One region of the Patulibacter sp. NPDC049589 genome, then DNA from elsewhere that is predicted to be linked to it. Evidence: riboswitches for the same ligand, from Rfam matches in the RefSeq annotation. Region 1 holds a riboswitch; the other holds the start of a gene.
The links. Region 1 has a riboswitch for cyclic di-AMP ahead of AB0L40_RS05140 (NlpC/P60 family protein). Riboswitches for the same ligand answer to the same signal wherever they lie in the genome.
Positions count from the first base shown of each region.

Region 2: it holds a riboswitch for cyclic di-AMP, as region 1 does, so the genes downstream of both, AB0L40_RS22850 (septal ring lytic transglycosylase RlpA family protein) here and AB0L40_RS05140 (NlpC/P60 family protein) in region 1, are expected to answer to the same signal.

Region 1 covers NZ_JBFAPC010000017.1:15,667-20,063, reverse strand. The annotation lists gene AB0L40_RS05145 (peptidoglycan-binding protein) at 12-1,166, opposite strand; gene AB0L40_RS05140 (NlpC/P60 family protein) at 1,286-2,071, opposite strand; cyclic di-AMP (ydaO/yuaA leader) riboswitch at 2,074-2,216, opposite strand; gene AB0L40_RS05135 (four-helix bundle copper-binding protein) at 2,473-2,877, shown strand; gene AB0L40_RS05130 (M56 family metallopeptidase) at 2,914-3,870, opposite strand; gene AB0L40_RS05125 (BlaI/MecI/CopY family transcriptional regulator) at 3,867-4,256, opposite strand; gene AB0L40_RS05120 (methyltransferase domain-containing protein) at 4,309-4,397, opposite strand, start outside.
Region 2 covers NZ_JBFAPC010000166.1:7,867-12,263, forward strand. The annotation lists gene dinB (DNA polymerase IV) at 1-382, opposite strand, end outside; gene AB0L40_RS22845 (hypothetical protein) at 451-1,425, opposite strand; gene AB0L40_RS22850 (septal ring lytic transglycosylase RlpA family protein) at 1,638-2,420, opposite strand; cyclic di-AMP (ydaO/yuaA leader) riboswitch at 2,430-2,635, opposite strand; gene AB0L40_RS22855 (sigma-70 family RNA polymerase sigma factor) at 2,874-3,440, opposite strand; gene AB0L40_RS22860 (PaaI family thioesterase) at 3,600-4,001, opposite strand; partial or broken gene AB0L40_RS22865 (hypothetical protein) at 4,098-4,397, shown strand, end outside.

The DNA.
Region 1 (4,397 bases):
GTGCCGTGGCGCTAAATCCGCTTCGCACCGACGAAGTGAGAGCCCCAATAGCTGTCGAAGATGGGGTGCTCCATGACTCCACGGCTGCTGGTTGCGGAGATCACGGTCGTCGGGCCGGTGGCGATCCCGACGTCCGAGGCGCCGGGTCCGGCGGTGTTGAAGAAGACGAGGTCGCCGGCGCGGATGTTGCCCTTCGACACCGTGCTGCCTTCGCCGTACTGCGCGAAGCTCGTGCGCGGCAGCGACACTCCGGCTTGCTTGAACGCCCACTGGACCAGGCCGGAGCAGTCGAAGGAGGACGGCCCGGTCGCTCCGTAGGAGTACGGCGCGCCGGTCTTGGAGCGCGCTGCGGAGATCGCTCCGCCGCCCCCGTTGCTGGAGCTGCTCGCGGTGGACGATGCGGCGCTGGGCGCGCTGTCGTTGTCGGGGGTGCCGGGCGAGGCGCGGATGCCGAGGCTGCTCAGGGTCGCGGGGCCGGGGACGCCGTCGACCTGCAGCCCGTGCTCGCGCTGGTAGTCGCGAACGGCGCTGCGTGTCTGGGGGCCCCACTCGCCGTCGACAGCGATCCCGAGCTTGCCCTGGATCGCACGGACGGTCGCCGTGGAGAGGCCGGGGTCAGCGGCGTCACTGGTGCTCGCCCGGGAGCTGGCCTTGGTGGTCGCCGATGCCTTCTTCGCGGCGCTCCCTAGTCCGAGCTTCGCGGCGGTCTGCGCTCCGACGACGCCGTCGATCGCCAGACCGTTTGAGCGTTGGAAGGCGCGGACGGCTTTGTGGGTCTGGGTGCCGAACTCGCCGTCGGCGGTGATGCCCAGGGCGCGCTGCAGGGCGGCGACGCGGGAGCCGCTGTCGCCGCGTTTGAGGACGGAGTCGGTGACGGGTGCGGCCTGCGCGGTGCCGGCGGTGACGGCCTCGGTGGCGGGAACGGCGAGCGTCACGCCGACGAGTGCCATCGCGAGCTTTGATCGCGCGCCCTGCTTGACCCCGACCTTGCGTGCGGCTGCGGTCTCGCGGCGCAGGCGGGAGCGGACGGTGGAGCGCTCCCAGAACTCGAGCTCGCCGAGGTCGCGGTGCCCGGGTCGAGGGGCCCGGAAGGCGTAGGACTCGTCGGGGATCCCGATGCGCCACAACTCCGTGGTTGTCGTCTTCGTGCCGGTCGTCGGTGCCATCTCGGTCTTCTCCTGATTCGTTCCGGTTGCCCGTCTGCGGACGGGCTGCGTGGACGTCGTCATCCCCCCGGCGCCTGGGGCCCTGTGGAGCCCCGGCGGGTGGGGTGGGTGCTGGTCGCTCAGCCTGCGGGGGCGAGGCGGCGAGCGCCGACGTAGTGGCTGCCCCAGTAGTCGTCGAAGGTCTCGTGCTCGAGGACACCGCGGCTGCTGGTGGCGGAGACGACGGTGGTCGGGCCCGTGGCGATTCCGACGTCGGAGGCCCCGGGGCCGGCGGTGTCGAAGAAGACGAGGTCTCCCGGCTGGATCGCGTCGCGCTCGACGGGCTCGCCCATGGTGAACTGGTCGAAGCTGTAGTGCGGCAGCGTCACGCCCGCCTGGGCGTAGGCCCACATCGTCAGGCCGGAGCAATCAAAGCCGCCGGGGCCGTCGCCGCCGTACTCGTACGGGGTGCCGGCCTGGCTCATCGCGGCCTGGACGGCCTGCGCGGCGGCGGGCCCGGGAGCAGCCGTCTGTGGTGCAGCATCAGATCGGAGCTTCGCCTCGATCGCGGCAGCGAACTTGAGCTCCATCGCATGAAGGGTCTGCAGGTTCGGGCGGCCGGTGGGAACGAGCTGCTTGGTGCGCTGGTACCGCTTCAGGGCGGTGCGGGTTCCCGTTCCGAGCGCGCCGTCCGGGCGGACCTTGACGCGGCGTTGCACGCTCTTGGTCTGTGAGCGCGTGAGCTTTACCGTCTTGACCGTGAGGTCCGGGTCCGGTGACGCAGGAGGCGCCGGGGCGGGCGCTGCGGTAGCGGCCGGCGGTGCAGCCGGCGTTCCGCCGCTGGGGCTCTGCGCCATGGCGCTGGCCGGCAGGGCCCCGAGGGTGATGCTGGCGGCCAAGACGATGCCGCGGGTGAACTGCTTCACAGGCGCTCTCTTTCGATGGCCTACGGGGTTAGCTGACGGGCTGGCGCAGAAAGACAGCGCCTCCACAAACGCGTGGATTAGCCCCAAAACCACTTGGGTCCCCCGTTCGCTCGAAACCGTTCGAGCGACTCGGCGTCCGCAAGATAACACCCCAGGACGCCCCGCGCATCAGCCTCCGACGATTCGTAGGAGTAAACGGCCCTCGGTCGTCGATGGATGGGCGCATCCACCGAGCCTTGCGCCAGCTCGCCGCCCCGCTGCGACACCGCGTGGAAGTCCGACAGTCCATCGATTCAGGCTCATGGCGCTAGCCCATCCGGGTAGCACGGCGGCGAGGCGCGGAACCGGTCTGAACGCCGGGACGAGCGCCGTCTCCACCCCTCCCCATGACAGGAGCCCTTATGTCCAACGCCCAGCAGATGCTCGAAACCCACCCGCAGGCCTTCGCCGTCGACGGCGCGGCGATCGCTCGCTGCGTCGATGCGTGCTTGGAGTGCGCGCAGACGTGCACCGCATGCGCCGATGCGTGCCTCGGCGAGGAGATGGCCGCCGAGTTGGCCAAGTGCATCCGGCTCAATCAGGACTGCGCCGACGTGTGCACGGCGGCCGGGCGGGTCGCCGGTCGCCAGACGGCGTACGACGCGAACGTCTCCGTGGCGATCCTGCAGGCGTGCGCGGCAGCCTGCCGCGCCTGCGGCGACGAGTGCGAGCGCCACGCCCAGATGCACGCACACTGCCGCATCTGCGCGGCATCGTGCCGGGCGTGCGAGCAGGCCTGCAACGACTTGGCGGCCGCGATCGCCTGAGCCGCAGCTGAGGCGCTCCGCGCGGCCGCCCGGTGGTCAGCCGTCGCAGGCGTGCGGGACGGGCGCGCCGTTTGCCTGCTGCTGGCCGGCGGCGATGACACTGGGCACCGAGGCCGTCAGACCGAGCAGCAGGACGACGCCCAGTGCTGCGGTGGTGTTCAGGGCGCTGCGGCGCAGCGCTCCGGGTGTCCGGTGGCCGCTGAGCAGTTCGTCGACGCGGTCGCGGACGTCGCGGCCTCCACCCAGCGGCGCGACGGCCGGGTTCTGCGAGATCGTCGCTTTGCAGATCGCGCTCGCGAGGGCGAAGCGGTCGTGCTGGCGGGCGAGCGCCCAAGCGTCGGCGTCACGTTCGAGATGGAAGCGCAGCTGCGAAACCGCATGCTTCGTTCCCGGAATGAAACGCGCCAATGCGCGGCACGCCTCGGCGTAGAGGACGACGAAGCGGTGGCGCCTGCGGATGTGGCCGTGCTCGTGATCGATTCCGGCGGCGAGCTCCTCGTCGTCCAGCTGCGTCAGGGCGCCGGCGGACACCACGAGTCGCGGATTGCTGAACCCGGCGGCCGCGACGAACACGTCGGGGCCGCCGACGATCACGCTGTCGGCCGGTCCGCGTCCGACGGCGTCGCGGGTGATCAGTCGTCGGATCGACCGGGCGGCGCGGACGAGCCCGAAGGTCAGCGAGATCGCCGACGCTGCCAGCAGGAAGATCGGGAAGATCGCCACGGCGTCGCCGACGCGGTGGCCGGCCACGCCGAGGTGGGTGGTGGCGATCGGGATGATCGTGTGCCAGCACCAGTGGGTCATCGCGTCAAAGAGCGCGGTCGCCGGCAGGAAGAGGACGAGGTAGAGCGCGACGAAGACGCTGGTCAGCGCCCGCAGGCCCAGCGCGACGCCCCAGAGCGTGGCGGCGGTCGCCGGCGCCACGCGTCGCAGCGGCACGACGTGCGGCAGCAGCACCGCGACGACGACCAGGAGTGCCAGGAGAATGATCACCGCCTGCGGGCCTCACGTGCGGCGGTGGCCTGGCGGGCCTGCTCCTGCAGAGCGGAGAGCTCGTCGGTGTCGATGGTGCCGATCAGCTGCGCCAGCGCGGCCTGCCGGGCCTCGAGCGACGCTCCTGCGAGGGTGCGCTCGATGGAGCGCGACAGGTACTGCCCTTCGGTCACCTTCGCGGTGTAGATGAACGTCTTGCCGCGCCGCTCCCGCGAGAGGAGACCACGATCGACGAGACGGTTGAGCACGGTCTGCACCGTGCTGTAGGCGCTGCGGTGCCGGGCCGGTAGTCCGGCGCGGACGTGCTCGACGGTCCCTTCGCCGTTGTGCCACAGGACGATCATGATCTGCTCTTGCAGCTCGCCCTGAATGGCGCCGTCGGTCATCGGACGAGTATGGCACCCCAAGTCCTACGGATCGTGGGAGATCGCTGCGGGCCTATCGGGTGGGCTTCTTCGCCCAGGCCAGGCCGCCCTCGTGGTCGAGCACCTCGACGCCGACGTCGACGAATCCGGCGCGCCTGAGCT
Region 2 (4,397 bases), on a different contig from region 1:
GCCGGCGCATGGCGCTCTTGGGCATCGCCATCGCGCTGAGGTCCATGTACGCCTCGTCGACGCTGACCTGCTCGACGATCTCGACCTCGTCGCGCACGATGCCCATCACCCGGGCGGACGCCTCGCGGTAGGCGTCGTGGTCCGGCGGGACGATGATCGCCTGGGGGCAGCGGTTCTTCGCCGTCGCCAGCGGCATGGCCGACCCGACGCCGAACTTCCGCGCCTCGTAGGTCGCGGTCGTGACGACCGACCGCGGCCCGTCGTGGGCCACGATCACCGGCTTGCCGCGCAGCTCGGGGCGCCGCAGCAGCTCGACGGAGGCGAAGAACGCGTCGCAGTCCAGGTGCCCGATGCACCGAACAGGTGTTCCCTCCGTGCCCACGATCCCAGGGTACGCCCGCCTGCGGCGGGACGCACCCGGGTGGGCGGGTGTCGACGCCCGGCAGGCGCTCAGCAGGGCACGAGGATCAGCGAGCCTCCGGACTGCCCGCTGAGGTCCGGGGAGAACTGGTTGCAGAGCTGCTGCGGTCCGCGGTTGCCGTCGCCCCCTCCGCTCCCGCCCCGCTTGGCCCTGCTCCTCGGGGTGATCGAGTACCGGCGTTCGATCCGCAGGTCACCGGTGGCCGCCGAGAGCTTCAGGGGGACCGTCGACCTCGCGCGCCGGGTCAGCCGGATCGAGATCCGCTTCGTCACGGTCCTGCCGGCGGCGATCGTGCCCAGTGACGTCGCCGCCGGGGCATCGAGTCCCGCCGCCCGGCCGATGCGGACCTTCACGCCCGTCGCAGGGGCGTCGCCGGGGTTGGTCACCTTCACCGTGATGCGACGGGTCCGGTCGCGCACGACCGACGTCGGCACCCCCGAGACCCCGAGCCGGAGCTCGGGGAGTGCCTTCAGCACGATCGGACCGACGGTGTCGAGGACGTTCGCGGGGTTGCCGAGCTCGGTCGTCGTCGCCACGGCGCAGTCGAAGGCCCGGTTCTTCAGTGCCGGGTCCCGGAGCTCGAAGCGCTGGACGGCGTCGAAGGTGTCGAAGTTGTCGGCCGAGCCGACGGCCGCGAGCGGATCGCTCGACGGCCCGGTCTGCAGCCCCCACGCCATGCCGCCCGGCGCCTGCGTCTCGCCGACGACGGAGACGCCAGGGGTCTTGTCGCAGCCGGTCGCGGAGCGATGGGCGAGGAACACGTGGACGCCGACGCCGTCGTCGGTCTTGTCCGGCCGGGTCGCGAGCTGGATCGCCACGCGGACCGTGCCGGTCTTCCGGTCGTATCCGAAGGCGGCCGCCTCCAGGTCGCGGCCGGATCGCGGATCGGTCGCGTCGCCCGTCGGGTCCGGCGCGGCGCCGCTGAAGTTCGCCATGGCGGGTGCCGCAGCAGCGCCGACGCTGACGATGACCGCGACGGAGACGAGGAGCCGGGGGATGCTCATGACCCGGACCCTAGCGCCGTCGCGGGTGCGGTCCGCGGGGATTCGGCCTCGACGGTGGGGCCCACGATCTCGCCGCGTGTTGCACGTCCCCGACGGCACCGGACGCCACCCGGCACCGCAGTCAGACGTCGAGGTCCGGCCGCGGCACCGTGCGACGCCAGGACACCGCCCGGAACGCATCCCACATCCACGGGCTCCGTGGAATCGACCGTCTAGCGGTCGACCATCACCGTGCCGGTGGAGCCGAAGCCGAGGCGGGCCTTCGTCGCGGCGGTGAGGTCGAACTCGCGGCCGGCGATGTACGGGCCGCGGTCGACGACGCGCGCGCTGACCTGGCGAGAGCCGAGGCGGAACGTCAGCTTCGTGCCGCACGGCAGCGTCTTGTGGGCGACGCCGATGGTGCCGGGGCTCAGGTGGCCGCCGCAGGCCAGGGCGCTGCCGTACAGGCCGGGCCCGTAGTACGACGCGTAGGTCGAGCGGAACCCGTGGATCCGGTCGACGCGCTCGATGTCGCCCTTGCCGTGCGAGTTGGAGACGATCCGCAGGCGGGCGGAGCGGTCGCCCATCGCGGCGATCTTCGTGCTGACGCGGAAGCGGCCGTCGCGGCCGACGGCGTCGCGGTCCACGGCGCGCCACTTCGAGCCCTTGTGGAGCTCGAGCCGGACGTGCTGGCCGGGCGAGTGGTGCCGGACGCGGCCGGCGTAGACGGCGCGCCGACCGATGAGGCCGGCGCCGCGCTCGGTGGTGGCGCGGATGGCTGGGGTGGGGCGCTTCGCGGCGGCGGGTGCCGTCGCGGGTGCTGCGGTGGGTGCGACCGGAGCCGCCGCGGTGGCGGCGACGGGGGTGGCCAGCGAGGCGGCGGGTGCCGCGCCGGAGGCGGGTGCCGGGGTCCCGGACGGCGCAGAGGCCATGGCGGGGACGGCTGCGGTCAGGGCCAGCGCCGCCCCGGCCGCGAACGCGGCCCGGGTCGGCGTGACGACGACGTCACGATTCACGGTTGGGTCTCCTCTTCGGGAAGACGCCTACGGAGTTAGCTGACGGGCTCGCAGCCCCCGGTCGTGCCGCACATGGGTGCGGGACGGCCGGAGGACGCTACGGACGACTCAGCGTCCGATTCGCCCCGTGCCGCGGCTCTCGAGGGGAGAGCGCTGCGGCGGTGGGTCCCCCGTTCGGAACGTGCGGGCACGTCCCGACTCGGCGTCGGTGAAGGTGTCGTGAACCCTAAGGGCTCGTCAGCGGCCCGCCCCGTGCGATCGCGCACACCCGCCAGAACGGCGTACACGCGCCAACATGGCGTATGCGCGCCACGATCGCACGGCCCGGAAGATCACGTGCCCTGGCCTCGAGACGCCGCGTGCTCCGGCCGCGAACCGCCGTCGCCCGACGACCACCGGGCGCCGCGCCGGCCGCGTCGCCCGCCGGGCCCGCCCCCGCCGGCAACCGGCTCCTCAGAGCAGCGTCGAGATCATCGTCATGACCGTCGCCGCGGCCATCTCGGAGCCCTCGAGCTCCGCCCGCATGCGCGCGAGACCGAGGCGCAGGCGGCCCTTGACCGTGCCGAGCGGCAGCCCGGAGCGGTCGGCGATCTGGTTGGCGGTGAGGTCGCCCCAGCAGGCGAGCGCGATCGCCTCGCGCTGCGGCACCGGCAGGGCCGACATCGCGCGCATGAGCGCGGCGCGGGCCTCGTTGCGCTCGGCCTCGCTGACCACGACGTCCGCGGGCAGCGGGGGCGGCGCGGCCGCGAGGCGCTCGGTCGCGCGGCCGGCGGCCTGGCCGGAGCGCAGCAGGTCCAGCGCCCGCGAACGGGCGACCATCCGGACGTACGCCCCGAGCGGACCACGCGCGGGGTCGAAGCGCCGGGGGTCGCGCCAGAGGCGGACGAAGACGTCGTGGACCACGTCCTCGACGTCCGACCGGCGACCCGCAGGCGCGAGGATCGACGCCGCCGCGTTGGCCGCGGCGGGCGCGTGCTCGGCGTAGGCGCTCGCGAAGTGGTCGGGGTCTCGGAGGTCCATGGCGGTCCGGTGTCCGTGGGCACCTCTCCATAGAGTAGCGGCACGCCAGACGAACGCCGAGGCGCCATCGAGATTCGCCACCCGCCGACGCGGACGAGCGGAGGCTACCGCGCCGCCCAGCGCGCCGCGCCGGACCGGGACGAACGTCCCGGCCGGCGGTCAGCCGACGGGGCGAACGGCGATCACCATGCGCGTGATCGCACACACGCGCCCCTGGTCGTCCGTCATGCGGACGTCCCAGACCCAGGTGGTCCGGCCCTTGTGCAGCCGCTCCGCGCGGGCGTGGACCGTGCCCTCGAAGCAGGGGCGCAGGAAGTTCGTCGTGTTCGACAGGCCCTGGGCGGAGAACCCGTCCGGGACCACGGCCCGGGCGGTGGCCATCGAGGTCAGCGACTCGGCGATCGCGGCGTAGACGCCACCGTGGACGAGACCCATCGGCTGGCGGACGTGGTCGCCGACGGGCAGCGAGGCCTCGGCCCAGTCCTCGCCGTGCTCACCGACCTGCAGGCCGATCAGGCCGTCGAGGGTCTTCTCCAGGGGCACCACGGGCTCGAACTCCATCGCGTCCGATCCTAGAGCGCGCGGGCGGAGCGGCCTCCGGACGCCCGTCACAGCTCTTACCTCACCGTAACCTGGGCCCGTATAGGCTCACCGCCGATGTCCCGCTTGCAGGAGCTCCACCCGGACCAGCAGGCCGTCCTGCAGCTCGTGCTGCGGCGGCGGATGCCGTACGGGGACCTCGCCGGCCTGCTCGGCCTGACCGCAGAGGGCGTGCGCGAGCGGGCCCTGGACGCGATCGACGGCCTGGCGCCCGACGACGTGCCGGGACTGGCGCTCGAGGACCGCGACCGGATCGCCGACCACCTGCTCGGCCAGGACGACGGCGAGGCCCGCGAGGCGACCGCCGCCCTCCTCGACGACCACCCCCCGGCCCGGACGTGGGCGGCCACCGTCGCC